Regions from separate parts of the Pseudomonas sp. BIGb0164 genome, predicted to be linked through region 3. Evidence: predicted binding sites of a transcription regulator. Region 3 holds the regulator's gene; each other region holds the start of a gene.

Region 1 (10,513 bases), on a different contig from region 3:
TGTACCCGACGTAACGTACCCCGCCCCCGAGACGCAAGCCATCCAAGGCCCCGCTATTGAACTTGTAGTCTGCCCATACCGACGCCATGTGACGAGGTGCTTGGGTCGGTGAGTTACCTTTGTTTTCTATCAGATTGTCAGGCGTGCTCAAGGTACTCACCATCGACTTGGAGTACTTGATATCCGTGAAGGTGTAGCTGCCCAAAACCTTCAGGCTGTCGGTCAGTTGCATATGGGCTTCCAATTCAAGCCCTTGGGAGCGCACTGCACCTACAGCCCGATAGAAATTCTCTTGCGGCAGTTTGGTTGCCAGATTTTCCTGGTCGATGCGAAACCACGACGCCGTGAACAGGTTATCGGTGCCTGGCGGTTGATATTTCAAGCCCGCCTCCCATTGTGTGCCAACGGTCGGTGCCAGCGGGTTGCCGGCGCTGTCGGAATAGGAGTTCGGGTTAAAGGATTCTGAATAGCTGACATAGGGCGCCAGGCCGTTATCAAAGAGGTACAACGCCCCTGCACGCCCTGTGAGCTTGGTCCGTTTGTCACTGATCTCAGTACCCACGGGGCGGCTCGCCTCCGCGATGCGGTTTTCATCAGACGTCTGCACCCAGTCTTGGCGCAGCCCGAGAGAGAACCGCCACTTATCCATTTCGACTAAGTCTTGCAGATAGACGCCAGTCTGCTCCAGACGCCGCAAGTAACTGGTCGGGCTGTAGTAGCTGATAGCGGAATTGCCGTATACCGGATTAAACGCGTTGATCGGCTGCAGCGACCCACTGGTCCAGTCCACCACCGTCTTACGACGTTGATAATCGGCCCCCAACAACACGGTATGTTTGGTCGCACCGGTAAAAATTTCTGCCTGCAGCATGTTGTCGATGATGAACGCATGCAGCTTTTCATCACCTCCCGAGTAATAGCGGTTCAGCTCGTTACTGGTCGGTGTGGTCCAGACATAGGCGTACACCTGATCCAGTTGCACCTTGGAGTCGAGGTAACGGAAATTCTGTCGGGCCGTAAGCGCATCATTGAAGCGATGTTCAAACTGGTAACCGAACGATTGCTGATCACGTTTGTAACCATCGACCCCAGGTTCACCTTCAAAAAAATGACTCGAGATCCGCTGCCCGTTGCGTTGATGCAACGCGCCATCCGCTGGCATCCCCCCGTGATAACCGCCATCAGGGTCATGCTGCAAATAGGCCTGAAGCGTAAGCGAAGTGTCCTCAGTGAAATCGATGCTCAGCGTTGGAGCCAATGCATAGCGTTTCTCCTTGGCATGGTCGAATTGGGTGTCAGACTTGTCCGCTAACCCAGTCAGTCGATAGGCAATGCGCTTGTCGTCGTCCACCGGCCCGCTGAAATCGAAACCCATGCCCCGTTGCCCGTGACTGCCAACTGTCGCTTGAACCTGATGATAAGGTTCGAACAGTGGTTTCTTGCTGGTCAGCGCCACCAGGCCGCCCGGCGAACTGCGTCCATACAGCACGGAAGACGGTCCTTTAAGAATGTCGACCCGTTCCAGAAAGTAGGGATCCACCTGCATCGTGCTGTAGGTACCGCTGTCCCCCATGGACTTCAGGCCATCCAGATAGATGTTGTCGACCGATCCATCGTTGAAACCGCGCATGGCCACGTAGTCATAACGATGGGTTGCGCCATAAGGGTTGGTCAACACGCCAGGTGTGTAACGCATGGCTTGCGCGACGGTCTGGGAGCCCTGGTCGTCCATCTGTTCACGCGTCACCACTGAAACGCTTTGGGAGGTCTCAAGCAGGGCGGTGCTGGTCTTGGTTGCGATTTGGCTATGGGTCGCGTTATAGCCGTCCATGCTGCCCAAGGCATTACCCAGGGCGAAGCCTTTGATGTCAGTGCTGGGCAAAGTCAGCGTGGCGCTTTTCGGCAACACCTGTAGAACAAAGCTGACGCCGTCCTGCGATTCTGCCTGCAACCCCGAACCGGTAAGCAATTGGTTCAAGCCTTGCTCAGCCGAATAGTCACCGTGCAATCCGATCGATTGTTTGCCCTGGGTTTGTAACGGCGTGCTGGAGAGGGTGATACCTGCCTCACGGGCAAACTGATTGAGCACGTCACTCAACGAACCGGCGGGGATATCGTAGTGCCGGTGGATCTGTTCAGTGCCTGATTGCGCGGCGATGCCGACAGTCGGCAGCGCACCCAACCCCAGTGCCGTCGACAACAGCGCGGCGCGGATGGCGTTGGCTAGCAAAGGGTGGGGTAAGACAGATGAATCGGTTTGAAAACGCACAGTCATGGTCAATATCCGTAGAGGCCGGCGAAGGCAGGTTGAGAGGCTTACTGTCTAAGCCGGGCTCACGGAAAAAAGCCGCCAAAAAAAGTTGATGCAGCACATAAAAAATCAGGTGGACCGTTCCAGGCTCACCCACCAACGTGTGCGATAGCGCACCTGAACCGGGAGTGTCTTGGGCAATATCGCCAACAGCGTGTCGGTGTCTTCCAGGCGGAACACGCCCGACAGCCTCAAATCGCCAACATCGGTCGAACAGCCAAGATAACCCTGTCGGTAGCGGCCCACTTCTGCCAGGAAATCCTCAAGCCGCATGCCTCGTGTGATGATCAATCCGTCGGCCCAGGCCCCTGCATCCATGTCCGGAGGCGGAGCAACGACGGCTTGCGTCTGGTCCACAAGATAGTCCTGCCCCGAGTGGGCCTGAGTGAACAGTCCCCCGGCTGTATGAGGAGAGTGAATGGCCACGTTGCCGCTGACCACACTCAACCGTGTGCAATCGCGCTCTTGGCGTACGGTAAAGCGCCCATCGATGCCTTCGAACAGGCCATGGCGGGTCTTCACCAGCAGGGGCGTTGGCGACACGGCGCCGCAATTGACCAGGATCTCCCCGCGCAGCAACGTGATCAGGCGTTGCTGAGGATCGAAGCTCAGGTCCACTGCGCTGTCGGTATTGAGCTGCAGACGAGTGCCATCTGGTAATTGAATGTTGCGCCGCTCACCCGTGGCGGTGGCGAGGTCGGCCGTCCAGCGCTGCCAGCCCATCAGATCCCTGCTGATCCAGCCTGCCGAGCCCACCAATACGATGCCAGACAACACCTTCAGCGCCTGCCTGCGATCGAGCCCCTGTGCGCTGCTCTCCAACGCCGCGTGTGCCCCAGGGATCGCCGTCAGCCGGCTGTTCAATTCCTGCTGAAGCGCCTGTACCCGCTGCCAGGCCAACTCGTGATCAACATGGGCTTCGCGCCAGTGTTCACATTGCGCATGCAGACGCACATTGGCCCGATTGTGACGCAGACGCAGCGCCCAACTGATGGCTTGTTTGACGACCTGGGAGTCGGGGCCGTGCCGGGAAGCATTCATGTTCCATACCGCAGGACGTAGCAGTGATAGAGCCCTTGCGCGACATACCGCTCCACTGACCGCAACGAGATGCCCATCTGCTGCGCAATCTGCTTGTACGCCAGCCCATCGCACTGAGCCAGCAGAAAAGCCTTACGCACTTTGGGCTTCAAGCCTTCCATAAGCCGGGCGACCTCCTCCAGCAATTCCAGCACCAACACACGGGCTTCAGCGCTTGGCGCTAATGCCTCCGGCAGATGCGCAATAGCGTCGAGATAAGCACGTTCTATTTCTTCACGACGCCAGTGATCAATCACCAAACCCCGAGCAATGGTGCGCAGAAAAGCGCGAGGTGCCTTCAGTTCGAAGCGTTCGGTTTTCTGCAGCAGCCGCACAAAGGTGTCCTGCGCCAGGTCTGCGGCATCGGCGGCATTACCCAGGCGACTGCGCAACCATGTGTTGAGCCAATGGTGATGGGTGCTGTAGAGCGTATGCACAACACTTTCACACGGGATGTAGTCAGAAGATGGCATTCACACAGGCCTGGCCAAGCGTCACAAATGATAATTAGTCGCATTGTCGGGAAGACTGAAAGATTTTGCAATCGCTGAGGCGTGCGGCTGTACCGCTGGTCGGTTTCCCACGTCAAAAGAGGATGCTTCTCACAAATTTCTAAGATTTGCCGGAGCTTGGCCGAAAGCCTGATGAGCCATGCGTGCACCGAAATAGAGCGGCCCGAGAGTCCGCCTATCCCGTTACATGGAATGTTCCACTCGGCACGCTCACCCCCTTTGGCAAAAGAAGTCGATGAAATGAATCTCAAGTTCAGTCATAAAATTCTGTTGGCCGCGTCAGGCGTCGTGGTTCTGGCCTTCGCGTTATTCACGCTCTACAACGACTACCTGCAGCGCAGCACCATCAAGCAAAACCTGGAGTCGTCCATCCAGCAATCCGGCGAACTCACCGCCAGTAGCGTCCAGAACTGGCTCAGTGGCCGCATCCTGGTGCTCGAAAGCCTGGCGCAGAACGTCGCCCACCAAGGCAGCGGTGCCGACCTCCCAGGGTTGGTCGATCAACCTGCGTTCACTTCGAACTTCCAGTTCACCTACGTCGGCCAAACCAACGGCGTGTTCACACAGCGTCCTGACGCCAAGATGCCCGACGGTTACGACCCTCGTCAGCGCCCTTGGTATAAACAAGCGGTGGCAGCGGATAAAACCATGCTCACTCCGCCTTACATGGCCGCAGTGGGTGGCCAGATCGTCACCATCGCCATGCCGGTGAAAAAGAACGGCGAACTGCTGGGTGTGGTCGGCGGTGACTTGAGCCTGCAGACCTTGGTGAAGATCATCAACTCGGTCGACTTCGGTGGTATCGGCCACGCGTTCCTGGTCAGCGCAGACGGCCAGGTCATCGTCAGTCCGGATCAGGACCAGGTGATGAAAAATCTCAAGGACATCTACCCGGGCACCCCCCTTCGAATCGAGAAGGTCAACCAGGAAGTCGTGCTCAACGGCCAGGATCGCATCCTGTCGTTCACCCCTATCAGCGGTTTGCCGGGGGCAGATTGGTACATCGGTCTGTCGATCGATAAAGACAAGGCCTACGCTCCGCTGGGCAAATTCCGTACTTCTGCATTGGTCGCCATGTTGATCGCGGTGGTGGTGATTGCCGTGCTCTTGAGCCTGTTGATTCAAGTGTTGCTACGCCCGTTGACCACAATGGGCGTGGCCATGCAGGACATTGCCCAAGGCGAAGGCGACCTGACCCGCCGCCTGGATGTCACCAGCAAGGACGAGTTCGGCGAAGTCGGCAGTGCATTCAACCAATTCGTCGAGCGTATTCACGCCTCCATCTCCGAAGTGTCCTCGGCAACCCGTCAGGTGCACGATCTGTCCCAGCGTGTCATGGCGTCGTCCAACGCCTCGATCATCGGCTCCGACGAGCAGAGTGCACGTACCAACAGCGTGGCTGCAGCGATCAACGAACTGGGTGCTGCCACCCAAGAGATCGCCCGCAACGCTGCCGATGCTTCCCAGCACGCCAGCGGGGCCAGCGAGCAGGCCGACGATGGACGCAAGGTCGTTGAGCAAACCATCCTGGCGATGTCGGAGCTGTCACAGAAGATCAGCCTGTCCTGTACTCAGATCGAAACCCTCAATGCCAGCACCGATAACATCGGCCACATCCTCGATGTGATCAAAGGTATTTCCCAGCAGACCAACCTGCTGGCCCTGAACGCAGCGATCGAAGCGGCTCGCGCCGGTGAAGCCGGGCGTGGTTTTGCCGTGGTGGCCGATGAAGTGCGCAACTTGGCTCACCGTACCCAGGAGTCAGCCGAGGAGATCCACAAAATGATCACCTCGCTGCAAGTGGGCTCGCGTGAAGCGGTGACCACCATGAACGCCAGCCAGTCTTCCAGCGAGGAAAGTGTTGAAGTGGCCAACCAGGCCGGTGCGCGCCTGGTCAGCGTGACGCAGCGGATCGTCGAGATCGACGGCATGAACCAGTCGGTGGCTGCCGCGACCGAGGAGCAGACCGCAGTGGTGGAGACCCTCAACGTCGACATCAACCAGATCAACCTGCTGAACCAGCAGGGCGTGGCCAACCTCAACGAAACCCTGAAAGACTGCGATGCGCTGTCGCAACAGGCCAGCCGCTTGAAGCAACTGGTCGACAGCTTCAAGATCTGACGCGTTGATTGGACGGGCAGGAGCGAGCCACCTCGCTCCTGCTGTTCAACTGAATAGCCGGCGCACATTCTCCAAGGCGCTGTCGGCGAATGCCTGAACAAACGCTTCAAAACCTGCGTGTGCCGTTTCGACGGGCTCGGCAATAATCGTCCACACCACTTTCGAACACTCTGTGCCATGGGCCTCCACGCTCATCGCCGCCCACAGCCTGGCGATCCCTAGCGTGTTGTAGAGGGTGGTCCAGGTCATGTGCATGGCCTGCTCATCACGGCTGTTGAGTTGCTCCACGACGCAATGGCCGTCCTTGAAGAACTTCGTGCGTAAAGCTCCTACTCCAGTGCCGGTCATTTCGATACGGGCCAGGGCAGGAATGAACCTATCGAAGCGGGCGAACTGGCCCACCACATCCCACACGCGGGCAGCACTGCTGGTGACAACGGCAGCGGCCACTACCGGTCTGGCCTGTGGGTTGCGAATCAATGTATCGGGTTGCAGCGGTTTCATGAGGTTTTCCTGACGCGGTTTACAAAAAGCCGATGGTCTTGAGGTAGTTGCACCCTTTGCTCAGCAAGAGAGGGTCTTTTGCCGGGTACTGTTCACCCATCCGTTGAACACCTCGCCGCGCGTTGTCATGCAGAATCATCGAGGTGTCACCGATGTCGTCCCCCAGGGTATCGAGATAGAACCCGAGCACGCCGAACAGCGCGTTGTCCTGGCCCACCGTACGCAGTGCCTGTTGCCAGTGCGCAACGTCTACCCGCTCAAACAGGCAGCCCGCGCGGTTGAACGCGTCCAGGTACTCTGCCCAGCTCAAGGGCTGTGGGTTATGCAGGTTGAACACATGTGCGGCAGAGTGAAATTCACCGCAGTGCAATGCAATGAAACGGGCGAAGAAGTCTACCGGCATCAGGTCGAAGTTCAGGTCCAGCTCAGGCACCAGGCCCAGTTGCAGCGAACCTTTGAGCATCAGCATCAGGCGGTTCCGGTGGGGTTGGCAGACACCGTTGCGCGTGTTGAAACTGATATTGCCGGGGCGGTGGATATTCACCCACGCGCCTTGTTCGATCGCGCGCCCCAACTGTCGCTCGGCCACCCATTTGGAAAGGTTGTAGCCGTTCTTGATGAACACCGGTGGTGTCGTCGCGGCGGGGGCTTCCAGGACATGCCCCTGTGCATCGCGGCTGCTGGAGGCCGACAGCGTCGAGATAAAATTGAAGACTTTCTTGCAGTGGGTTTCGCACAGCCGCACGCACTCGGCTATCGGCACGACGTTGTCCGGGGCCAGAGACGCGTAGTCCATCACATGGTTGACGTGTGCGGCGTTGTGCACGAGTACCCCGTAATTGCGCGCCAGGTCGTTGTAGCGCTCGCAGGTCAGGCCTAAGCGGGGCCGGCTGATATCGGCTGCGTATACCTGCACTCGGCTCAGGTCCAGGTGTTCCAGTTGATATTCGCGCAGGGCGTCGGCAAAGCGGGTATCCGCCGCACGCTCGGGTGATTCACGTACCAGGCACGCAACGTGTGTGGCGCCGCCCGCCAGAAGCGCCTGCACGATATGCACACCGACAAAACTGTTGGCCCCTGTGACGATGACTTTGCGCGGGTTACCGACGTGATCGCCGGGCAGCGTTTTGAAGTCCCATTCCCGCTGAGCATCATATGACGCCTGGTCGGTCACCCTGTCGGGCATCACGCCGTCTTCCATCAGCACCGCAAGCGTGCGAATCGTTGGGCTTTCAATAAAGTGACTCAGGGAAAAACTGCGCCCAAACTGATCGCGAATCCGCAGCAACAAGGTCGACAGCAGCAAGGAGTGGCCGCCAAGGTTGAAGAAGCTCACGTCGATGGGCAACCCGTCGGAGGGCCGTTCCAGCAATTCGCTCCATAGGTCGGCCAGGTGCGTTTGCAGGGGCGTTCGTGCCGTGTCGGCAGCGGCACATGCAATGCGTGTGACCGGCCATGCAAGCAAAGCCTGGCGATCGACCTTACCGTTGTCGGAGCATGGCATGCGCGGCAACTCCGTCCAGATCTGAGGGCGCATGTAATCTGGCAGCCATTGCTGTGCGTACTCGGCCAGGCAGGCGACAGTGGCCCCCGTTTCGGGTTGGCTGGCAAATCCCCGGATCCGCTGATCATCATCAATCACCACGGTCACTTGGCGAAACAGACGGCTGTTGCGCACACACTGTTCGATCTCCTGGGGGGTCACTCGAAAGCCACGTATTTTCACCTGCTGGTCGCGGCGTCCGCCCAGTTCGATGCCGTCTGCTGTCCACTTTGCCAAATCGCCGCTGCGATAGGCTCGCAGGGTTTGCCCTCCGGGAATGTCCAGTTCCAGGAAGGGGCCGTGTGCCTGTTGAGGCCTGCCCACATAGCCAAGGCTTACGCCAGGGCCGACGATGTACAACTCGCCCATGACGTGCTCACCGACCGGCTGCAGGTCGTCATCGAGTATCAGTACCTGGCAGTTGGCGATGGGACGACCGAGGCTGCGATTACCGTCGCCAGGGCGCAGCGTGCGATGGGTGACCAGTACGGTGGTTTCGGTGGGGCCATAAAGGTTGTGCAAGTGGCATTGTTGCGCCAATCGATCGATCACGCAGGGCTCACAGGCCTCGCCACCGGTGAACAGGTGTGTCAGGCCCAGCGGTTGCTTCAGGGGCAGGATGCTGAGCAACGCCGGTGGCAGGAAACCGTGGGTGATGCGCTGCTGGCGGATCAGCGCCAGCAGTTGTTGCGGGTCGCGGCGTTGCTCTGCAGTCGGGACGACCAATGTTGCGCCGGCGATCAAGCTGGGGAAGATATCGATCAGCGAGGAGTCAAAACTCAACGGCGAAAATTGCAGGACTCGGCTGTTTTCGTCGACGGCCATGCGGCGACGAAACCACGTCGAGAAATGCGCAAGATTACCTTGGCTCAGCAAGACGCCCTTGGGCTGGCCAGTCGTTCCCGATGTGTAGAGCACCATGCACGGCAGGGCGGCAGCGGGGCGCTTGCGCATCAGCGGCGTTATGGCCTGTGTGTTCAACGGGGCGTGCGCACTGACATTCAACGATGTGAACTCATGGCGCAGCGGATGCGCCTCCCCGTGCAGCAAGACGCTCGCCCCTGCGTTTTCCAGCATCAGCCGTTGGCGTCGCGTGGGATGGTCCGGTGCCAGTGGCAGGTAGACGGCGCCGCAGCCTAGTACGGCAAGCATGCTGGCGTACAGGTCCACTGACTTCTCCAGGCACACCCCGACCACCGGCACCGTCTCTGACGTCTTGAGCAACGGGTACAGTTGGCGTTGGATCACCAGGGCACGAGCCTGCAATTGGCGATACGTCACCTCGCGGCCTGAGAGGTTCAGGGCTGTTCGCGACGCAAACGCCTGTAGGCTGGCCTGCAACTGTTCGATCAACGGGACCTCGGCCTGCTGCAGCAAGGTCTCATCGGTCGTGCGATTCAAATGATGCACAAATGCCAGCGCATCCAACGCCTGCAATCCCTTCTCGGGCCAATCATTGGCCGTTGCGCCCTCCCGAAAATGCTCCGGGTCCCGTGAGAAGCCGCTGACCTGCAAGGCCACCCACTCCGTTAACACGGCGATTGCTTGCTGGCGCAGGCACTGGCCATTACCGCTGGGGTGTGCAGCCAGGTCCAATGTAGCCAGCAGGTGCCGGGCATTGTCGTAGCTGCGCAGTTGCAGGGCAGGCAACCCGCACTCGGCCACGGGGCCCACGCCCAGGCGCAGGCTGATTCGCGGGGCTTCGTAACGGTGGGCGGGTACCGGCTGGCTGCCGTCCTCTATCAACAGGTCGACCGCCTCGTCGCCTGCCACATGCCCATACTGCTCCAGCTCCAGCCTCAGCGCCGCCAGGGCTTTGCTGATGCCGGCAAACGCGATGGTCAAGCGCCTCATGCTGGCCTCCCGGTAACCGGCAGATAGTCGTTCAGCGCCCGGGCCACGCTCGCAGTCTGCAGCAGGCCGCTGTGATGCAGGAACCCCATGATGTTGGCAAGCAACGGGTGGTGGCGGCCGATGGGAAAATCCATGGCCGCCACTTCGGCCCTTAGAGCAGTACGAACGTCAGCGCTGACATCGAAGTGTTCGATCAGCTGCAGGTTGAAGTGCTTTTGCAGGTTATTGGTCAGGTAATGTGCCAGGAAGACAGGCAGAGCTTGGGCGATGCTGTCACGGTCATCCGCGCTCGCGGTTTGCCAATAGAGGCGCACCAGGCGTGTCCAGAACAGCGCGTGGCGCCCTTCATCAAACAGGTGATCGGCCATCAAGCCGCGTACGGATGCCTTGATACTGCTGTCCTTGGAAAACGCCGCCACGTCATGAGTCACGGTGTTCTCGGCAATCGCCACGCCCACCAGTTCCATGGCATCGCGCAGATGTGCCGGCACCTGCGCCTGGGCTGCTGGCAAGGCGTGGCTCAGCTCGATCTGTTCGGGCATGTCGATAGGAGCAATGCCGGTCAACGCCACGGTCTGCTGCAAGAAG
Region 2 (10,513 bases), on a different contig from region 3:
CTCATGAGCCAGGCACCGGTGAGCCAGGCGCCGACGCCGAATGCCATGCGCTTCCCGTTCAATATCCGGCCGTTGATGGCAGGGTGGAACGCGTTGAATTTAAGGCGCGGCGAAATCACCGTGCAGCCGGAGCGCGGTGAGCAATGGAATCGCGGCAATTACCTGGTCAATGGCCTGGGGCACTGCGCGGCGTGCCACTCGCCGCGCAACCTGATGGGCGCGGAGAAGGGCGGCAAGGCGTTCCTTGCCGGTGGCATGGTCGATGGGTGGGAGGCGCCGGCCTTGACCGGGTTGTCCAAGGCGCCGACGCCGTGGACCGAGGATCAGTTGTTCACGTACCTGAGTACGGGGTACTCGGACGCCCATGGCGTGGCGGCCGGGCCGATGGGGCCGGTGGTGAGTGAGTTGTCGAAACTGCCCAAGGCGGATATCCGGGCGATGGCGGTGTATCTGGCGTCGCTCAATGGCGAAGCGACAGCCCAAGCGCAAAGCGTCGCGACGACGGTGCCAAACCCGAATGGCCGACGCGTGTTCGAAGGCTCGTGCAAGGCCTGTCACGCCGATGGCCTGGGGCCGAAACTGTTTGGGGTGAGCCCGTCACTGGCCACCAACACCAACGTGCACAGCGACCAGCCGGACAACCTGATCAAGGTGATCCTGCAAGGCATCAGCAACCCGGCGACTAAGGACCTGGGGTACATGCCGGGGTTCAAGGACAGCTTGTCCAACAGCCAGGTGGCGGATCTGGCGGCGTACCTGCGCGGGCAATTTGCGCCGAATGCGCCGCAGTGGCAGGGGTTGGAGCAGAAGGTGGCGCACCTGCGGGCCAATCCCGGCACTCACTGACACGCCGCGGTTAATACTGTGGGAGCGGGCTTGCTCGCGAATGCGGAGGGTCAGTCAACAGCTCCAGAGACTGATACACCGCATTCGCGAGCAAGCCCGCTCCCACATTTGGATTCGGTTTCTACAGGGAAATCGGGGTGACGCCGCGCAGCACGAGGTCGGTGATGAAGGCCAGCCAATCCTGCTGCTGCCCCTTGTCTGTCAGGTCCTCACCGAGGAACGAGCTGAGGGTGTGGCGGTTGGAGTTATAGAAGTAGCAGAGCGAGGCAATCATCAGATACACGTGCTTGAGGTCCACGTCCTGGCGAAATACACCTTGCGCCTGGCCGGCCTCGATGATCGGCCGCAACACGCCAACCGCCTCACCTGACAACCGACGCATCTCGCCGGACTGCTGCGCATGTTTGCCCTGGTGCAGGTTCTCGATGCTCAGGATCGCCACGAATTCCGGGTGCTTGACGTAGTAGTTCCAGATAAACCCCACCAGATCACGCAAGGCCTGCACTGGCGCATTGAGGTCGAGCTTGAGCTTGCTTTCGGCTTTGTTGAACTGCTCGTAGATGTGTTCCAGCACGCAGACGAACAGGTGTTCCTTGCTGCCGAAATAGTAATACAGCATGCGATCGTTGGAGTCGGCCGCCTTGGAAATGCTGTCGACACGGCCGCCGGAATACCCGTCGCGGGCGAACACCTTGACTGCCGCCTGCAGGATGCGTGCACGTGTCTGGTCCGCCTGTTGGGCACGAATGCCGGTCTTCTTGATCACCATGGGGAACGCCTTGCGCGACAGTCAGGGCGCGAAATATAGCATGGGCATTTTTTCGGCCGTTCTGTGACCGACAAGTTCTGTAATAAAAACGCCATTGCGCTGGGGATTGGATCCTGAACGGGCTATTTTGGTGCACCTCAATAAATAGAGTAGCCATGGATGAAATACCAACCCTTCAGCCGTACCTTGATTGCCACTGCCCTGGTGTTGACGGTCAGTGGTGTGCAAGCCGCTTCCCAGGCCCCGGTGGCCGGTGAAAATGGCATGGTGGTGACTGCCCAGCATTTGGCCACTCATGTGGGTGTGGACGTGCTCAAGGCCGGCGGCAACGCGGTGGATGCGGCCGTCGCCGTGGGCTATGCGCTGGCCGTGGTGTACCCGGCGGCGGGTAACCTGGGCGGTGGCGGGTTCATGACCGTGCAACTGGCCGACGGGCGCAAGACCTTCCTCGACTTCCGCGAAAAAGCCCCGCTGGCGGCGACTGCCGACATGTACCTGGACAAGGACGGCAAGGTCATTGACGGCCTGAGCGCCAAGGGCCATTTGGCCGTGGGCGTGCCTGGCACCGTGTCCGGCATGGAACTGGCCCTGAGCAAATACGGCACCCTCAAGCGCGCCCAGGTGATTGCCCCGGCGATCAAGCTGGCGGAAAACGGCTTCGCCCTGGAGCAGGGTGATATCGACCTGCTGCACACCGCCACCGGCGAGTTCGAAAAAGACAAGGACATGCGCGGGATCTTCCTGCACAACGGCCAACCGATGCAGGTGGGCCAGAAGCTGGTGCAAAAAGACCTGGCCAAGACCCTCAAGGAAATCTCTGCCAAGGGCACTGATGGCTTCTATAAAGGCTGGGTAGCGAAGGCGCTGGTGGATTCCAGCCAAGCCGGCAAAGGCATCATCACCCAGGCTGACCTGGACAAGTACAAAACCCGTGAGCTGGCGCCCATCGAGTGCGATTACCGTGGCTACCACGTGGTTTCGGCGCCGCCTCCGAGCTCCGGTGGCGTAGTGATCTGCCAGATCATGAACATCCTCGAAGGCTACCCGATGGCCGACCTGGGCTACCACTCGGCCCAAGGCCTGCACTACCAGATCGAAGCGATGCGCCACGCCTACGTGGACCGTAACAGCTACCTCGGCGACCCGGACTTCGTGAAGAACCCGATTGCCCACCTGCTGGACAAGGACTACGCCGCCAAGCTGCGCGCCGCCATCGAACCGCAGAAGGCCGGCGATTCCCAAGCCATCAAGCCCGGCGTGTCGCCCCATGAAGGCAACAACACTACCCACTACTCCATCGTCGACAAGTGGGGCAATGCGGTCTCGGTCACCTACACCCTCAACGACTGGTTCGGTGCAGGCGTGATGGCGAGCAAGACCGGCGTGATCCTCAACGATGAAATGGACGACTTCACCGTCAAGGTCGGCGTGCCGAACATGTACGGCCTGGTCCAGGGCGAAGCCAACGCCATCGCCCCGGGCAAGGCGCCGCTGTCGTCGATGAGCCCGACCATCGTGACCAAGGACGGCAAGGCCGTGATGGTGGTGGGTACGCCGGGTGGCAGCCGCATCATCACAGCCACTTTGCTGACCATCCTCAATGTCATCGACTACAAGATGAACATCCAGGAAGCCGTGGACGCGCCGCGTTTCCACCAGCAGTGGATGCCTGAAACCACCAACCTGGAAACCTTCGCGGTCAGCCCGGACACCCAGAAGATCCTCGAAAGCTGGGGCCACAAGTTCGCCGGCCCGCAGGACGCTAACCACTTGGCCGCGATCCTGGTGGGCGCACCGTCCCTGGGTGGCAAGCCGGTGGGTAACAACCGTTTTTACGGCGCCAACGACCCGCGTCGCAACACCGGTTTGTCCCTGGGTTACTGAGGCGTGAGGTGTTGATGCAGGTGGGCCAGGGACAGCGCCACGCTGTCATGGGATAGCTGCAGGGCAGCGCCCTCGGCGCTGCCCTGGGCTGCCGGCATCACCCGTTCGAACATGTGGTTTTCATACGCCTGCACGGCTTTCGAGCCGTCAGGTGTCTCCAGCAGGTGCTGCGCCAGTTCGGCAGCATCGAGCATCGCAGCATTCACCCCTTCGCCGCCAAACGGCGACATCAAGTGCGCCGCATCCCCGATCAACGTCAACCCGGGCCGATGAGCCCAGCGATGGCCGACGGGCAGGGCGTGGATGTGACGGACGAGCAGGGTGGGGCTGGCGGCGTCAAACAGCGCCAGCACGTCTGGGTGCCAGCCTTGGAATTGGGTTTTCAGCGAAGGCGCGTGGGACAAATCAATTGTGTTTGCCGCCCAATCCGTAGGCACGCGGAAGATCGCATAGCCGCGCAGGTGCGCGTTGGCGTTGCGTTGCACGATGATCGAGCGGGCTTCGCCGGCCACCTGCAGCGTGCCGCGACCGACCAGGCGGGCGGCGAGTGGGTGCCTCAGGTCGGCGTCATCGATGTTGAATTCAATAAAGGTCAACCCGCTGTACTGCGGCTGATAAGGCGACAACAACGGGCGGATTTTCGACCAGGCCCCGTCGGCACCCACCACCAAGTCAAAAGGCCCGTGATGGCGGTCGCCTTGATGCAGCGTCCAGCGTTGGTCATCGCCCTGGCTGGCATGGTTGATGCTCACGCCCCACTTCACGCAACCCTCGGGCAGGGAATCCAGCAGGATCTGGCGCAATTGCGTGCGGTCGACTTCCGGGCGGTCTCCCGCCTCGGGGTTCGGGTCTTCAAACAGCAGTTGGCCGTGATGGTCCATCAGCCGTGATCCCTGGTCTTCATAGCGGGCGATGCGCATGAAGGCATCGTCCAGGCCGGCTTGTTGCAACGCGAACTGGCCGGACTCCACGTGCAGATCCAGCGTGCCACCTTGCGGGCGCTCCAGCGGCCCGCTTTCACGTTCGAATACGCAGACGGCCACACCGTGACGGCTGAGGATACGCGCCAGGGTCAGGCCGCCAGGGCCGCCGCCGACGATGGCGATACGCAGTGGGTGAGTCATGCAGGCGCCTCGGCAAGGAGTTGTTCAACGGCTTTGAACGCAGTGGCGCGACGCGCTTCCCAGCTGCCGCGAATGACCAGCGCTGGCTGCTGATGCTGCTCGATCCAGTCCAGGCTGCCCTGGAAAAACGCCTGGCGGTCCGCCAGCTCCGGTTGGCAGCGCTGGCCGTCGGCGGTCCACTCTACGTCTTCGGGGGACAGCACCAGGTGCAGGTCGTAGTGCCGCGCCAGCAGCTCACTGTCGAGCCAGCTCGGGTAGTCACCGAACAGGGTCTGGCTCCACAGCTTGTTGGTCAGCAAGTGCGTGTCGAGGATCAGCAGGCCGGGCTGCCTGGCGCGGGCGGCATCTTCCCAGGCCAGTTGGCCGTGGGCAATGTCAGGGATGTCGGCCAGGGTGGTGTCGCGCTGATGTTGGTCGATGAAGTGGCGCACGTATTCGCCGACCATCACGCCGCCAAAATGCGCTTGCAGTTCCGCCGCCAGCCAGCTTTTACCACTGGACTCGGGGCCGGCCAGTACCACCACCTTCATGCGCGCAGCGCCGGGTCGGCGCGCCATTCACGCCAGCCCTGCACGGCGATCACGGTGAACAGCGCGTAGAGCGCGGCCGTGAGGTACAGGCCTTTGTAGAGGAACAGGCCGACGAAAATCACATCCACCGCGATCCACAGCGGCCAGCATTGCACGCGTTTCTGCGCCATCCACATCTGCGCGACCAGGCTGAAACCGGTGAGGGCGGCGTCGAGCCAGGGCTGAGCGGCGTCGGTCCAGTGGGCCATGGCCGCGCCCAACAACAGGCTGCCGGCCGCACCCACGGCCAGGCTGGTCATGATCGCCGGCCAGCCGAGGCTGGTCACCTGGCGACCCTGCTTGACCTCGCCGGCGCGGGTCCACTGCCACCAGCCGTAAACCTGCAGCGCGGCATAGACCACTTGCAGCAGCATGTCGGAATAGAGTTTTACGTCGAAGAATATCCAGGTGTAGAGCAGCACCATCACCAGGCCGATAGGCCAGCACCAGGGGTTCTGTTTGACCGTCAGCCAGACAGCGATCACCCCCAGGGCGGCGGCGAACAGTTCAAGCCCGGACATGGCGGTTCCTTAGGGGAGACGAAGAGGGCGCTGATTGTAACCAAAGAAGATAGGCTTAGGCATTGGCTTTGTAGTGAGCGGGCTTGCCCGCGCTGGAGTGCGTAGCGCTCCCATTTTTTTGGGGCCGCTACGCAGCCCAGCGCGGGCAAGCCCGCTCACTGCAGATTAGATTTTGAATTGGCGCAGCAGGCCATCGAGTTGTTCGCTGAGGCCGCGCAGGTGCGCGCTGGCGACGCTCGATTGTTCTGCCGCCAACGCGGTGCTGTGGGACAGGCCCGCCGCCTGGGTGACGTTCTGGTTGATGTCTTCGACCACGTGGGCCTGTTGCAAGGTGGCGCTGGCGATCGAGGCATTCAGGCCGTTGAGGTTGCGCAGCGCCTGGCCGATGGCATTGAGGCTGGCCCCGGCCTGGCCGGCTTGTTCGATGGTCAGTTGCGACGCGCTGTGGCTGTCGCTGATCACCTTGACCGCCGCTTCCGAGTGCCCCTGCAGGCGCTCGATCATCACCTGGATCTCGGCGGTGGACTTTTGCGTGCGCTGGGCCAACAGGCGTACTTCATCGGCCACCACCGCAAACCCCCGGCCTTGCTCGCCGGCGCGAGCCGCTTCGATGGCGGCGTTGAGGGCCAGCAGGTTGGTCTGGTCGGCGATGGAGCGGATCACTTCGAGTACGCCGCCAATCTGTGTGCTTTCGCTGGACAGGGTGCGGATCACCTCTACGGCCTGGCTGATGGTGCCCGAGAGCTGGTCGATCTGCTGCAGGCTGCCGTCGATGTTCACCTGGCCTTGCTGCGCCTGGGCCTGGGCGTCACGCATTTCGCTGGCGGCGTGCTCGGCGTTTTTCGCCACGTCCTGCACGCCGTAGGTCACTTCATTGATGGCGGTGGCCACCAGTTCCATCTGCTGCGACTGCTGCTGGCTGCGGTCGTGGGCCTGGCTGGCGTTGGTGCCCAGCTCGGTAGAGGACTGCCCGAGGGCGTTGGCGCACACCTGCAATTGGCCCACCACCTGGCGCAGCTTGGCGGTGAAGCTGTTGAAGTGCCGGGACAGCTGGGTCACCTCATCATTGCCGTGGGTGTCCAGGCTGCGGGTCAGGTCGCTTTCGCCGCTGGCGATATTGCCCATGGCATTCACCGCCGCCTGCAACGGGTTGACGATACTGCGGGCGATCACTGTCACCAGCAAGGCCATGACCAGCGCAATGCCCAGGCCAATCAGTGAGGCTTTCCACACCTGGCCCTTGAACTCGGCCTGCACGTCGTCCACGTACACGCCAGAGCCGATGATCCAGCCCCAGGGTTCGAACAGCTGGATGTACGAGGTTTTCTCCACCGGCGCTTCGGCGCCCGGCTTCGGCCAGCGGTAGTTGACGATGCCGGCGCCCTTGGCCTTGGCCAGGATCACGAACTCGTTGAACACCGCAAACCCGTCCGGGTCGCGGATGGCCGAGAGGTTCTGGCCGTCCAGCTTGGGGTTGGCGGCGTGCATGATCATCACGGGGGTGAGGTCGTTGATCCAAAAGTAGTCGTCGTGGTCGTAGCGCAGGCCGCGCACGGCGCTCAACGCCTGTTTCTGCGCGGCTTCGCGGGTGAGCACGCCCGTCTTTTCGAGGTTCTGGTAATAGGCGAGGACGCCGCTGGCCGTCTGCACCACGTGCTGGGTCTGCTGGCGCTTGGCCTGGTAGAGGTCGCCGTGGATCTGCTTGAGCATCAGCAGGCCCAGGGTCAACAGCATCAACACGGCGACGATCAGGATCAGCCAGAGACGACGGCTGATCGACATGCTGCGCAAACTGTTCATGGTCCTGTCACTCCGTGCTTTTTATAATTGTGGGTGCTGCATCGACATTTCCGGCTTGTCTGATAGGCTTTCGGCCTGCAATCGGAAAACCTGAGTACCGCCTGATTTTTCACGCAATTTTTGCACGCCGGCGTTGATTATCAACGCCGCGCCTGAAGAAGCGCTCGCCTCTTTGAATCATTAGAAATACGCACCACCTTTGGGAGAAACATGGACATTTGGACCGCCATACAGGCATTGATACTGGGCGTTGTGGAAGGGCTGACCGAGTTCCTGCCGATCTCCAGCACCGGCCACCAGATCATCGTCGCCGACCTGATCGGCTTCGGCGGCGAACGCTTCGAAGCGTTCAATATCATCATCCAGCTGGGCGCGATCCTCGCCGTAGTCTGGGAGTTCCGGCGCAAGATCTTCGACGTGGTCACCGGCTTGCCGACCCAGCGCACTGCCCAGCGCTTCACGGTCAACCTGATCATCGCGGTACTGCCGGCGGTGGTACTGGGGGTGATTTTTGCCGACCTGATCAAGCACTACCTGTTCAACCCGATCACCGTGGCAACGGCGCTGGTCGTCGGCGGCGTGATCATGCTGTGGGCCGAGCGCCGCCAGCATGCGGTACACGCCGAAACCGTGGACGACATCACCTGGAAAGACGCGGTCAAGGTGGGCTTTGCCCAGTGCCTGGCCATGATCCCGGGCACCTCGCGTTCCGGTGCGACCATCATTGGTGGCCTGCTGTTCGGCCTGTCGCGCAAGACCGCCACCGAGTTCTCGTTCTTCCTGGCCATGCCGACCATGGTCGGTGCCGCCGTGTATTCGGGCTACAAGTACCGCCACCTGTTCCAGCCCGATGACCTGCCGGTGTTCGCCATTGGTTTTGTCACCTCGTTCATCTTCGCAATGATCGCCGTCAAGGCCTTGCTCAAGTTCATCGCCAGCCACAGCTACGCGGCCTTTGCCTGGTACCGCATCGCGTTCGGCCTGGTGATCCTGGCCACCTGGCAGTTCGGCTGGATCGACTGGACAGCGGTCAAGCCATGAACATCCAGCACCCACGCCTGAAGGCGCTGATCTTCGTGCTGCTGTGCGCCGCGCCGCTGCTGGGCTCAGCCTTGCTCTGGCATCGCGGCGAAACGCTGATCCCGCTCGCGGCCTACGGCGTGGTCAGCGTGGTGGCGTTCCTGATGTACTGGAACGACAAGCGCAAGGCCCAGACCGAAGGCCGCCGCACCCCGGAAAACATCCTGCACGCCGTCGAACTGGCAGGCGGCTGGCCGGGCGCGCTGCTCGCCCAGCAAGTCTTCCGGCACAAGACGCGTAAAGTGTCTTACCAAGTGCTGTTCTGGGTGATCGTGCTGTTGCACCAAGTGTTCTGGCTGGACCAACTGTTCCTGGGCGGCACGCTGCTGTCAGTCCTCTAGGCACTAGCCCCCAACCACAACCGCAACCGTAACCACGATGCGAAGCGAGCTGCTCTTGATGAGTGGTTGGATCTAAAGCAGATACCTGTAGGAGCTGGCTTGCCGGCGATGCAGGCACCTCGGTGAATCAGGCATACCCGGTTGATGCCATCGCAGGCAAGCCAGCTCCCACAGTGAGGGCTCGCGTCATCGTTGATGAGCATCGCCGGCAAGCCGGCTCCTACAGTGGACCGCGTTTGCCTTTGCCTTTGCTCCACACCACTCAAGCCGGCTGTCAGGCCGCTGTGCTCTTGCTTTTGATCTTGATTTTGATCTTAGGCGCCCCGTCAAACACGCTGGCCGGAATCTGACAGGGATTTGGGGGGTAAGCCGGCAGGACGCCGGCTTAGCCGCCCCGCGCCATGGATGGCGCGTGGCGGCGGCCCCCCAAATCACTGTCGGATTACGGGCACACCGAGCCTAGGCGAGGTGCCGAGTGTTGGGGCAAGAGCCTTTTGCTTACTTTTGGGCTTTTCAAAAGTGAGCCGCTGTAAAAGCGGAACCATAAGCCGCCGTTACCGAAGAAATGGATATGTACCCCGTGAGACCGCCATCGCAGGCAAGCCAGCTCCCACATGTTTGATCGCAGGGCGGCAGTTGGAAAGCCATCGCCTGTCAGCCCCCCTCACTCCAGGCGCAACCCCACCTGCGTCCGCTTGGGCAACTTACTCACCACCAGTTGATGAGACCGCTGCAACAGCCCCCGCAACTCCTCAGCCCCCAGCGGATACGGCGTATTCATAATCACCCACTGCGCCCGCGCCAAATAAGGCGCCGGATGAATCCCCGGCCGGTCGACATGCCCAAGAAACAACTCCTTGTCCACCTTGAACGCCAACGACTCCCCCCGCAAGTTCTGCAAGGCAAACATCTTGTTGCCAGCAATCGAAAACACCCGCACACCGCCCCATTTATAGTCCTCCCGAGCACCGGGCAAACTCAGGCAGAACGCCGCGACTTGGGTCTCGGTCATTTTCATAACAAGCGATCTCCACAGCCCTTGAAGGCCTCTTCCAGGTAATCGATCCACGCGCGAATGGCCGGCAGCACGCCACGGCGATGTGGGTACACCGCCTGTAGCCAGCCGCCCGGCGACGACCATTCGGGCAGCAGTTGTACCAACGCGCCGCTGGCCAATTCTTCTTCGCAGTACATCATCGGCAACACGGTAAACCCCAGGCCCTTGAGGGCGCAGGCCTTGCGCACGATAAAGTCGTCGATGCCCAGGCGCGCCTCCATCGACAGGTCCTCGGCATTGCCTTGGGGGTCGATCAGGCGCAGGTGAACCAGGCGGTCGGCCTCCAGCGCGCCGAGCACCGGCAGTTGCTTGAGATCTTCCAGGGTGTTGATCTGCCGTCCCTTTAGAACCGCGGGGCTGGCGACCAATAAGGTTTGGGCCTGGCGCAGGCGCTTGGTCACCAGCAACGGGTCTTCATCGCCCAGCTCGCGAACCCGCAGGGCCACGTCGATGCCTTCGGCGACCAGGTCGACGCGGCGGTTGACCAGGGTCATTTCCAGTTGCACCAGCGGGTGGGCGGCG
Region 3 (10,513 bases):
AGTTCCTGGCCTTCCAGCGAATAGATCGAACCCAGGCACACCAGCGGCACGGCCAGGGTCAGGCCCGCGACATCGAACAGCAGGCACTCGAACGGCTCGGCGGCCCAGGACGGTCGGTCGTCGCCCGTCACCGGTGGCGGTGTGATGCTCGGCGGCAGGTGCACCTCGACCACGGGCTCGACCACCACGGGCGCTACCGGCGCCACCACCACGGGGACGATCGGCACCACGACCGGGGCGACAACCACCTGAGCGTCACGCGCTTGTTCTTCCAGCACGGCCAGCTGGAATTCATCCAACGTGCTGTCTGGTTCGACGGCCGGCTCCAGCACCAGGATCGGTTCGGGCAGTTCTTCCGCGGTCGCATCCTGCAGCAAGGCATCCAGATAGGATTCCAGCGCCAGTTGCGGCCGGGTCTTGAGTTCGACGGGACGGTTCATCACGCCACCTGCGCCACAAGCTGCTGGGACAGCAGGTGCTTGAGCAACGCTCGGTAGGCCAGCACGCCACGGCTTTTCGGGTCGAACTGCGACGGCGCGAGGCCTGCGCGGCTGGCGTCACGCAGGCGCGTGTCCACCGGGATGTAGCCGTTCCAGATGGTGTCCGGGTAGGCATCGCGCAACACGCGCAGCGTACCGAGGGACGCCTGGGTGCGGCGGTCGAACAAGGTCGGCACGATGCTGAACGGCAGCGCCTGCTTGCGCGAGCGGTTGATCATCGCCAGGGTGCTGACCATGCGTTCCAGGCCTTTGACGGCCAGGTGCTCGGTCTGCACCGGGATCACCAACTGCTGGCTGGCTGCCAAGGCGTTGACCATCAACACGCCCAGCAACGGCGGGCTGTCGATGATTGCGTAGTCGAAGTCCTGCCACAATTGCGCCAGGGTCTTGGCGATCACCAGGCCCAGGCCGCTCTGCCCCGGCGACTGGCGCTCAAGGGTGGCCAGGGCGGTGCTGGACGGCAGCAGGGAAATGCTTTCGTTGCTGGTGGGCAGCAGCAGTTGCCCCGGCAAGTCGGCCGGTACGCTGCCCTTGTGCAGGAACAGGTCGTAGTTGCTGTGTTCCAGCGCATCCGGGTCGTAGCCGAAATAGCTGGTCATGGAGCCGTGGGGGTCCAGGTCGACCACAACCACACGCTTGCCCGCCTCGGCCAGCAAGCCGGCTAAGGCGATGGAGGTGGTGGTCTTGCCGACCCCACCTTTTTGATTGGCAACTGCCCAGACTCTCATTCGGTTGGTTCCTCCCGGTGGGCACAGGCGCGACCGAGACATTGCATAGGGTTATTGAGCCGGTGACGGAGAATTGACGTTGCCCGAACGAACCGGCGGCTTTGCAGGGGCCGGTGCAGTTTGTGTGCCAGCCCGCTTCAACGCCGCATCCGGTGTCGCATTTGCCGTTCCCGTGCCCGTCAGACTGCGGCGCACATCCAGGTTGCGCGACACCACCAGCACCACGCGGCGGTTCTTCGCACGGCCCTCGGCCGTGGCGTTATTGGCCACCGGCTGGAACTCACCATAGCCCACCGACGCCAGGCGCCCCGGGTTCACCCCCTGCATCGCGAGCATGCGCACGATGCTTGCCGCACGCGCCGAGGACAGCTCCCAGTTGGTCGGGTACTGCGCGGTGTTGATGGGGAAATTGTCGGTAAAGCCTTCCACATGGATCGGGTTTTCGAACGGCTTGAGGATCGCCGCCACCTTGTCGATGATGGTGAACGCCTGGTCGCTGGGCATCGCGTCGGCACTGGCGAACAACAGGCTGGAATTGAGTTCGATCTCCACCCACAACTCATTGCCGCGCACGGTCATCTGGTTGGAGCTGATCAGGTCGCCAAAGGCGGCGCTGATGTCATCGGCGATGCTTTTCAGCGGGTCGCTGGTGCCACCCACACCGGCTGCGGTTTCGTCGCTGTCGTTGACCAGCGGCTTGGCCGGGGTCACAGTCTTGGGCCGTTCTTCACCAATGGGTATCGGCTTGAGGGCGCGGTCGGCATCGTTGAACACGCCGATCAGCGCCTGGGAAATGACTTTGTACTTGCCTTCGTTAATCGACGAAATGGAATACATCACCACAAAAAACGCGAACAGCAAGGTGATGAAGTCCGCATAGGACACCAGCCACCGCTCGTGGTTGACGTGTTCTTCAGGTTCGCGACGGCGACGGCTCATAGTCGATACCCCCCATCAATCCATGAAGCCCTGGAGCTTCAATTCGATGGAGCGCGGGTTTTCACCTTCGGCAATCGACAAAATACCTTCGAGCAACATCTCGCGATAACGCGACTGGCGCATGGCAATCGACTTGAGCTTGCTCGCCACCGGCAACAACACCAGGTTGGCACTGGCCACACCGTAGATGGTGGCGACAAACGCCACGGCAATGCCACTGCCCAGTTGCGAAGGGTCGGCCAGGTTGCCCATCACGTGGATCAGGCCCATCACTGCACCGATGATGCCGATGGTCGGCGCATAGCCGCCCATGCTTTCAAAGACTTTGGCGGCGTTGATGTCGCGGCTTTCCTGGGTGTAGAAATCCACTTCCAGGATGCTGCGGATCGCTTCCGGTTCGGCGCCGTCCACCAGCAACTGCAGGCCTTTGCGCGCGTAGCTGTCGGGCTCCGCATCGGCCACGCCTTCGAGGCCCAGCAGGCCTTCCTTGCGCGCGGTGAGGCTCCAGTTGACCACGCGGTCGATGCCGCCTGGCAGGTCAACGCGGGGTGGGAAGATGATCCACACCAGGATCTGCATGGCGCGCTTGAACGAGCTCAGGGGCGATTGCAACAGTGCCGCGCCCACGGTGCCGCCGATCACGATCAGCGCGGCCGGGCCGTTGGCCAAGGCGCCGAGGTGGCCGCCTTCGAGGTAGTTGCCGCCGATGATCGCGACGAACGCCATGATGATGCCGATCAGGCTCAAGACATCCATCAGAGGCAGGCCTCCACCAGATGCTTGCCGATGTCGTCCAGACTGTAGACCGCATCGGCCAGGTCAGCCTTGACGATGGCCATGGGCATGCCATAGATCACGCAGCTGGCTTCGTCCTGGGCCCAGATGGCGCTGCCGCCCTGCTTGAGCAGGCGCGCGCCTTCGCGGCCGTCGGCGCCCATGCCGGTGAGCACCACCGCCAGAACTTTGTCGCCGTAGGACTTGGCTGCCGAACCGAAGGTGATATCCACGCACGGTTTGTAGTTGAGGCGCTCATCACCTGGCAGGATTTTGATCGCGCCACGGCCGTCCACCATCATCTGCTTGCCGCCCGGGGCCAGCAGCGCCAGGCCAGGACGCAGGATGTCGCCATCCTCGGCTTCCTTGACGCTGATGCGGCACAGCTTGTCCAGGCGCTCGGCGAAGGCCTTGGTGAACGCAGCCGGCATGTGTTGCACCAGCACGATCGGTGCCGGGAAGTTGGCCGGCAGTTGGGTCAGCACACGTTGCAGGGCAACCGGGCCGCCCGTGGACGTGCCGATGGCCACCAGCTTGTAGGCTTTGCGCTTGGGCGCAGGCGAATGAGCGGCAGCCGGCGCAGCAGCCCGCACCGGCGCAGGCGCCACAGGGCGCGCAACCGGTGCCGGCGCAGGACGCCCGAACGAACTGGTCGGGGCCGCTGCGGGAGCCGGTGTCGGCGTTGGCGCCGGGGTGCTGAACAGGCTGCGACGGTTACTGCGGGAAATGCTGTGCACCTTCTCGCACAGCATCTGCTTGACCTTCTCGGGGTTGCGCGAGATGTCTTCGAAGTTCTTCGGCAGGAAGTCCACCGCGCCGGCGTCCAGCGCATCCAGGGTGACCCGGGCGCCTTCGTGGGTCAGCGAGGAGAACATCAACACCGGGGTCGGGCAGCGCTGCATGATGTGCCGGACTGCGGTGATGCCATCCATCATCGGCATCTCGTAGTCCATGGTGATCACGTCCGGCTTCAACGCAATGGCTTGATCAATCGCCTCTTTGCCGTTGGTGGCCGTGCCGACCACCTGGATCGTTGGATCGGCGGAAAGAATTTCCGAGACGCGGCGGCGGAAGAAACCCGAATCGTCCACCACCAGGACCTTGACTGCCATAAACACTCCGTTAGGCGGGGCGGGCAATACCGCCCTGCCCCACCAGAATCAAATACGCCGAGCGGCGTAACGCTTGAGCATGCTCGGAACATCGAGAATCAGCGCGATCCGGCCGTCACCGGTGATGGTCGCACCCGACATGCCCGGGGTTCCCTGCAGCATTTTGCCCAAAGGCTTGATGACCACTTCTTCCTGGCCCACCAGTTGATCGACCACAAAGCCGATACGCTGGGTGCCCACGGAGAGAATCACCACATGGCCTTCGCGCTGCTCTTCATGCTTGGCCGATGCCACCAGCCAGCGCTTGAGGTAGAACAGTGGCAACGCCTTGTCGCGCACGATTACCACTTCCTGGCCGTCCACCACGTTGGTGCGCGACAGGTCGAGGTGGAAGATCTCGTTGACGTTGACCAGCGGGAAGGCGAACGCCTGGTTGCCCAGCATCACCATCAGGGTCGGCATGATCGCCAAGGTCAACGGCACCTTGATCACGATCTTCGAGCCCTGGCCCTTGGTCGAGTAAATGTTGATCGAGCCATTGAGCTGGCTGATCTTGGTCTTCACCACGTCCATGCCCACGCCACGGCCGGACACGTCGGAGATCTCGGTCTTGGTCGAGAAGCCCGGGGCGAAGATCAGGTTGTAGCACTCGGTGTCGGTCAGGCGGTCGGCGGCGTCCTTGTCCATCACGCCACGCTTGACCGCGATATTGCGCAAAATGGTCGGGTCCATGCCCTTGCCGTCGTCGGTAATCGACAGCAGGATGTGGTCGCCTTCCTGCTCGGCGGCCAGGACCACCTTGCCGTTGCGCGACTTGCCTGCGGCTTCGCGCTCTTCCGGGGTTTCCACGCCATGGTCGACAGCGTTGCGCACCAAGTGGACCAGCGGGTCGGCCAGGGCCTCGACCAGGTTTTTGTCGAGGTCGGTTTCTTCACCCACCAGTTCCAGGTTGATTTCTTTCTTGAGCTGGCGCGCCAGGTCGCGAACCAGACGCGGGAAGCGGCCGAAGACTTTCTTGATCGGCTGCATGCGCGTCTTCATCACGGCGGTCTGCAGGTCGGCGGTGACCACATCAAGGTTCGACACGGCCTTTTGCATGGCTTCATCGCCACTGCTCAGGCCCAGACGCACCAGGCGGTTACGCACCAGCACCAGCTCGCCGACCATGTTCATGATGTCGTCCAGGCGCGCGGTATCAACCCGCACGGTGGTTTCGGCTTCACTGACAGGCTTGTCGGCCACCGGTGCGGCGGCCGCCCGTGCAGGCGCTGGTGCAGCAGCGGCTGCAGGGGCCGGGGCTGGCTTGGCGGCGGGCGCGGCGGCTTTGGCGGCCACCGGTGCAGCCGTCGCCACCGCAGCGGCCGGGGCCACTTCGGAGAACTTGCCTTTGCCGTGCAACTCGTCGAGCAGAGACTCGAATTCGTGATCGGAAATCAGCCCGTCGTCGGCCGGCGCGGCACTGGCGGCCGGCGCGGCACTGGCGGCCGGCGCGGCGGCGGTTGCGGCGACTTCCGGCAAGGCGTCGGCCACAAAGGTGCCCTTGCCGTGCAGTTGGTCGAGCAACGCTTCGAATTCGTCGTCGGTAATGTCGGTGTTGGCTGACGCAGCCGGCGCTTCAGGCGCGGCGGCAGGCGCCACGGCGTCGGCGGCGAACTGGCCTTTGCCGTGCAACTGGTCGAGCAGTGACTCGAACTCGGCGTCGGTGATGTCTTCGCTGGTCGGTGCCGCGACTTCAGCCGCCGGAGCAGCCGGGGCCTCAGCCTCGGCCTTGACGGCACTGAGGGAGTTGAGCAGCTGTTCGAACTCGCTGTCCGTCACATCCGGCTCGGCTTCCACCACAGGCTCGGGCGCCGCAGCCGCAACGGGTGCGGCCGAGGTGTCGGCAGGCTCTGCCAGGCGCGCCAGGGCTGCCAGCAGTTCCGGGGTGGCGGCAGTGATCGGTGCACGGTCGCGCACTTCGCTGAACATGCCGTTGACCGCATCCAGTGCTTCGAGAATCACGTCCATCAATTCCGAGTCAACGTGACGCTCACCCTTGCGCAGGATGTCGAACACGTTCTCGGCGATGTGGCAGCACTCCACCAGCTCATGGAGCTGGAGGAAGCCGGCGCCCCCTTTTACAGTGTGAAAACCGCGAAAAATTGCATTGAGCAGGTTCGCATCATCCGGTCGGCTTTCCAGCTCGACCAGTTGCTCGGACAACTGCTCTAAAATTTCGCCGGCCTCTACAAGGAAATCCTGAAGGATTTCTTCATCGGCGCCGAAGCTCATGTGGGTGCTCCTTAGAAGCCTAAACTGGATAACAGGTCATCAACATCATCTTGACCCGATACAACGTCTTCACGTTTATCGGCATGAATCTGCGGACCTTCACCCTTGGCGAGATGTTTTTGTGGATCTTTTTCCGAGAGGATCGCTGCGCGGTCATGTTCGATACCGGCAAAGCGGTCAACCTGGCCTGCCATAAGCACCAATTTGAGCAAGTTGCTTTCCACTTCGGTGACCAATTGGGTCACACGCTTGATCACCTGGCCGGTGAGGTCCTGGTAATCCTGGGCCAGCAGAATGTCGTTGAGGTTGCTGGAAACCGTGCGGTTTTCCTGCTCGCTGCGCGACAGAAAGCCGTCGACCCGACGCGCCAATTCACGAAACTCCTCCGCGCCCACTTCCCGACGCATGAAGCGGCCCCAGTCAACGCTGAGGGCCTGGGCTTCATTGGCCATGCCATTGACCAGGGGCGTGGCGTTCTCCACCAGGTCCATGGTGCGGTTGGCCGCCGCCTCGGTCAGCCTGACCACGTAGGACAGGCGTTCGGTGGCATCGGTGATTTGCGAAATCTCTTCGGCCTGGGGCATGTGCGGGTCAATCTGGAAATTGACGATCGCACTGTGCAGCTCGCGCGTGAGCTTGCCCACTTCCTGGTACAGGCCGCGGTCACGGGTCTGGTTGAGCTCATGGATTAACTGCACCGCGTCGCCGAACTGGCCTTTTTCAAGGCTGTCGACCAACTGGTGAGCATGCTTTTTCAGGGTCGACTCGAAGTCTCCCTGTGACGTTTCTTTATGCTCCATAGCTCCCCCGTGGCAGCATCAATGACCGATGCGTTCGAAGATTTTCTCGATCTTCTCTTTCAAGGCCAGCGCAGTGAATGGCTTGACCACGTAACCGTTCACCCCGGCTTGGGCGGCTTCGATGATCTGCTCACGCTTGGCTTCGGCGGTCACCATCAGCACAGGCAGGCTGCGCAGTTTTTCATCAGCACGCACGTGGCGCAGCAAATCGATACCGGTCATGCCCGGCATGTTCCAGTCGGTTACCAGAAAGTCGATGCTCCCGCTGTTGAGGATCGGAATCGCTGTAATGCCGTCATCCGCCTCGACCGTGTTTGTGAACCCAAGGTCACGCAACAGGTTTTTTATGATCCGCCGCATCGTTGAGAAGTCATCAACGATGAGGATTTTCATGTTCTTGTCCAATTCGACCTCCAAGCAGTCTTAAACGCGCCCAGCACCTGGACGCGCCATTTCAATCAACAGGCGTTACACAAAAAGGACTGCCCAGGGCACCACGGTACGAACCCGCGAAAGCGTTGGCTTTCACGGTAGCGTCTGCAGTGTCCCCACACTGCCTGTCAGCGCGCGCGCCACTCTCCCAATCGCCCCCGCAAGCGGGCTGCGCACTGGCTGTGCAGCTGGCTGACACGCGATTCGCTGACCCCCAGGACCTCACCGATTTCCTTGAGGTTCAGCTCTTCGTCGTAGTACAGCGCCAACACCAGTCGCTCACGCTCCGGCAAATTGGCGATCGCGTCCGCCAACGCACCCTGGAAGCGTTCATCTTCCAGGTCACGCGACGGCTCCAGATGTGCACTCGCGCCGTCCTCGTGCAGCCCTTCGTGTTCGCCGTCCTGCAACAGGTCGTCGAAACTGAACAGGCGGCTGCCCAAGGTATCGTTCAAAATCCCGTAGTAATCATCGAGACTCAATTGGAGTTCGGCCGCAACTTCATGATCTTTAGCGTCACGACCGGTTTTTGCTTCAATTGCGCGAATTGCATCACTGACCATGCGCGTATTGCGGTGCACCGAACGCGGTGCCCAATCGCCTTTGCGCACTTCATCGAGCATTGCGCCACGAATACGGATACCCGCATACGTCTCGAAACTTGCACCCTTGCTCGCGTCGTATTTGGTCGACACTTCGAGCAGGCCGATCATGCCGGCCTGGATCAGGTCTTCGACCTGGACGCTGGCCGGCAGGCGTGCCAGCAGGTGATAGGCGATACGCTTGACCAACGGCGCGTAGCGCTCGATCAACTCGCCCTGGCTGTCACGGGCAGACTTCTTGTACGCGTTGTAGCCAGTCGCTGTCATAGCACGGGTCCTGCGCTCGTCTGATGCACCAATCGCTCGACGAAAAACTCCAGATGCCCCCGTGGGTTGGCGGGCAACGGCCAGGTATCGACCTTCTGGGCAATGGCCTTGAACGCCAGTGCGCACTTCGAACGAGGGAACGCTTCATAGACCGCACGCTGCTTTTGCACGGCCTTGCGCACACACTCGTCATAAGGAACTGCGCCGACGTATTGTAAGGCGACATCGAGGAAGCGATCCGTGACCTTGGTCAACTTGGCGAACAGGTTTCGCCCTTCCTGCGGGCTTTGGGCCATGTTGGCCAGCACGCGGAAGCGGTTCATGCCGTAGTCACGGTTAAGCAGTTTGATCAGGGCGTAGGCGTCGGTGATCGAGGTGGGTTCGTCGCAGACCACCAGCAGCACTTCTTGCGCTGCGCGCACGAAGCTGACCACGGACTCGCCGATCCCGGCGGCGGTGTCGATCACCAGCACGTCGAGGTTGTCGCCGATATCGCTGAAGGCCTGGATCAGGCCGGCATGCTGCGCCGGGCTCAGGTGCACCATGCTCTGGGTGCCCGAGGCCGCCGGCACGATCCGAATGCCACCGGGGCCCTGGAGCAGCACATCGCGCAGCTCACAACGGCCTTCGATCACATCGGCGAGGGTGTGTTTGGGTGTCAGCCCCAGCAGAACGTCGACGTTCGCCAACCCCAGGTCAGCATCCAGCAGCATGACGCGACGGCCAAGCTCTGCCAGGGCCAGGGACAAATTCACTGACACGTTAGTTTTCCCGACGCCACCTTTGCCGCCGGTCACCGCGATCACCTGTACGGGATGCATGCTGCCCATTTTATTTCTTTACCTTGTCTTGCTTAGACGCAGGCTACATGGCTTGGCCGCGTGAATCGCTTGCAGACCATCGATGTAGATACATTTCACGGTGTTCATGCTGCCCTCAACCGACCCGTTTTGCCGGGTTGTGGTAAAGGTCAGCGAACATATCGGCCATCGCTTCCTCGCTAGGCTCTTCTTGCATTTGCACGCTGACTGCACGGCTGACCAGCTGATGACGGCGCGGCAGATGCAGATCATCCGGGATCCGCGGCCCGTCGGTCAGGTAGGCAACCGGCAATTCGTGGCTGATGGCCAGGCTCAACACCTCGCCCAGACTCGCCGTTTCATCGAGTTTAGTCAGGATGCAACCGGCCAGGCCGCAGCGCTTGTAGCTATGATACGCAGCGGTAAGAACCTGTTTCTGGCTAGTGGTTGCAAGCACCAGGTAATTCTTCGACTTGATGCCACGCCCGGCCAGGCTTTCCAGCTGCATGCGCAACGCCGGGTCGCTGGCTTGCAGGCCAGCGGTATCGATCAATACCACGCGCTTGCGCAGCAGTGGGTCGAGGGCGTTGGCCAGGGACTGGCCCGGGTCGACGTGGGTCACCGACACATTGAGGATACGCCCCAGGGTCTTGAGCTGCTCCTGGGCACCAATACGGTAGCTGTCCATGCTCACCAGCGCGATGTTCTGCGCGCCGTACTTGAGCACGTAACGCGCGGCCAGTTTGGCCAGGGTGGTGGTCTTGCCCATGCCGGCAGGGCCGACCATGGCGATCACACCGCCCTCTTCCAGGGGCTCGATTTCCGGGGTGACGATCATGCGCGCCAGGTGGGCCAGCAACATGCGCCAGGCCTGGCGAGGTTCTTCGACTTCGGCGGTCAGGGCCAGCAGGTCGCGGGACAACGGGCCGGACAAGCCGATACGTTGCAGGCGGCGCCACAGGTTGGCCTGTTGCGGCTTGCTGCCTTGCAACTGGGTCCAGGCCAGGGAGCCCAGCTGGACTTCCAGCAGCTCACGCAGGCCATTGAGTTCAAAACGCATCGAGTCAAACACACGCGGGTCGACTGCCGGCGCCGGGGCTGGCGCAGCAGGACGCGGTGGCTCTTTGAAGGTCGGCTCTACCAGCGGCTCGGCAGCGGTCAGCGGCAGGCCGGCGAACAGCTGGCGGTTGGTGGTGGCATCGCTGTCGCCACGCATGCTCAGCTCGGCCTGGGCCGAGACAATGCGCGAGGCGGTCTTGCGCAGCTCGTCTTCGAGTTCCATGTTCGG

Evidence for each region. The regulator FliA, encoded in region 3, starts transcription of late flagellar genes. The targets are predictions, from matches to a motif close to CTAAAGTTTNNNNNNNNNNNGCCGNTAA.
Region 1: M2394_RS14230 (methyl-accepting chemotaxis protein) is a predicted target of FliA. The motif match lies at 4,004-4,031, and genes of this name have one in related genera.
Region 2: M2394_RS00865 (methyl-accepting chemotaxis protein) is a predicted target of FliA. The motif match lies at 7,581-7,608, and genes of this name have one in related genera.

What each region holds. Positions count from the first base shown of each region.
Region 1 is NZ_JANUEA010000004.1:648,531-659,043, reverse strand. Features, by position in the region: gene M2394_RS14245 (TonB-dependent siderophore receptor) at 1-2,275, opposite strand, end outside; gene M2394_RS14240 (FecR domain-containing protein) at 2,381-3,352, opposite strand; gene M2394_RS14235 (sigma-70 family RNA polymerase sigma factor) at 3,349-3,864, opposite strand; gene M2394_RS14230 (methyl-accepting chemotaxis protein) at 4,144-6,024, shown strand; gene M2394_RS14225 (SRPBCC family protein) at 6,070-6,528, opposite strand; gene M2394_RS14220 (amino acid adenylation domain-containing protein) at 6,548-9,925, opposite strand; gene M2394_RS14215 (diiron oxygenase) at 9,922-10,513, opposite strand, start outside.
Region 2 is NZ_JANUEA010000001.1:212,275-222,787, forward strand. Features, by position in the region: gene M2394_RS00835 (molybdopterin-dependent oxidoreductase) at 1-846, shown strand, start outside; gene M2394_RS00840 (TetR/AcrR family transcriptional regulator) at 968-1,615, opposite strand; gene ggt (gamma-glutamyltransferase) at 1,775-3,499, shown strand; gene M2394_RS00850 (NAD(P)/FAD-dependent oxidoreductase) at 3,493-4,623, opposite strand; gene M2394_RS00855 (AAA family ATPase) at 4,620-5,153, opposite strand; gene pnuC (nicotinamide riboside transporter PnuC) at 5,150-5,713, opposite strand; gene M2394_RS00865 (methyl-accepting chemotaxis protein) at 5,879-7,513, opposite strand; gene M2394_RS00870 (undecaprenyl-diphosphate phosphatase) at 7,724-8,554, shown strand; gene M2394_RS00875 (DUF1294 domain-containing protein) at 8,551-8,934, shown strand; gene M2394_RS00880 (MmcQ/YjbR family DNA-binding protein) at 9,599-9,952, opposite strand; gene M2394_RS00885 (LysR substrate-binding domain-containing protein) at 9,949-10,513, opposite strand, start outside.
Region 3 is NZ_JANUEA010000007.1:390,398-400,910, forward strand. Features, by position in the region: gene M2394_RS20495 (CheW domain-containing protein) at 1-440, opposite strand, end outside; gene M2394_RS20500 (ParA family protein) at 440-1,228, opposite strand; gene motD (flagellar motor protein MotD) at 1,280-2,167, opposite strand; gene M2394_RS20510 (flagellar motor protein) at 2,183-2,923, opposite strand; gene M2394_RS20515 (chemotaxis response regulator protein-glutamate methylesterase) at 2,923-4,053, opposite strand; gene M2394_RS20520 (chemotaxis protein CheA) at 4,102-6,324, opposite strand; gene M2394_RS20525 (protein phosphatase CheZ) at 6,336-7,124, opposite strand; gene M2394_RS20530 (chemotaxis response regulator CheY) at 7,143-7,517, opposite strand; gene fliA (RNA polymerase sigma factor FliA) at 7,685-8,425, opposite strand; gene fleN (flagellar synthesis regulator FleN) at 8,422-9,255, opposite strand; gene flhF (flagellar biosynthesis protein FlhF) at 9,362-10,513, opposite strand, start outside.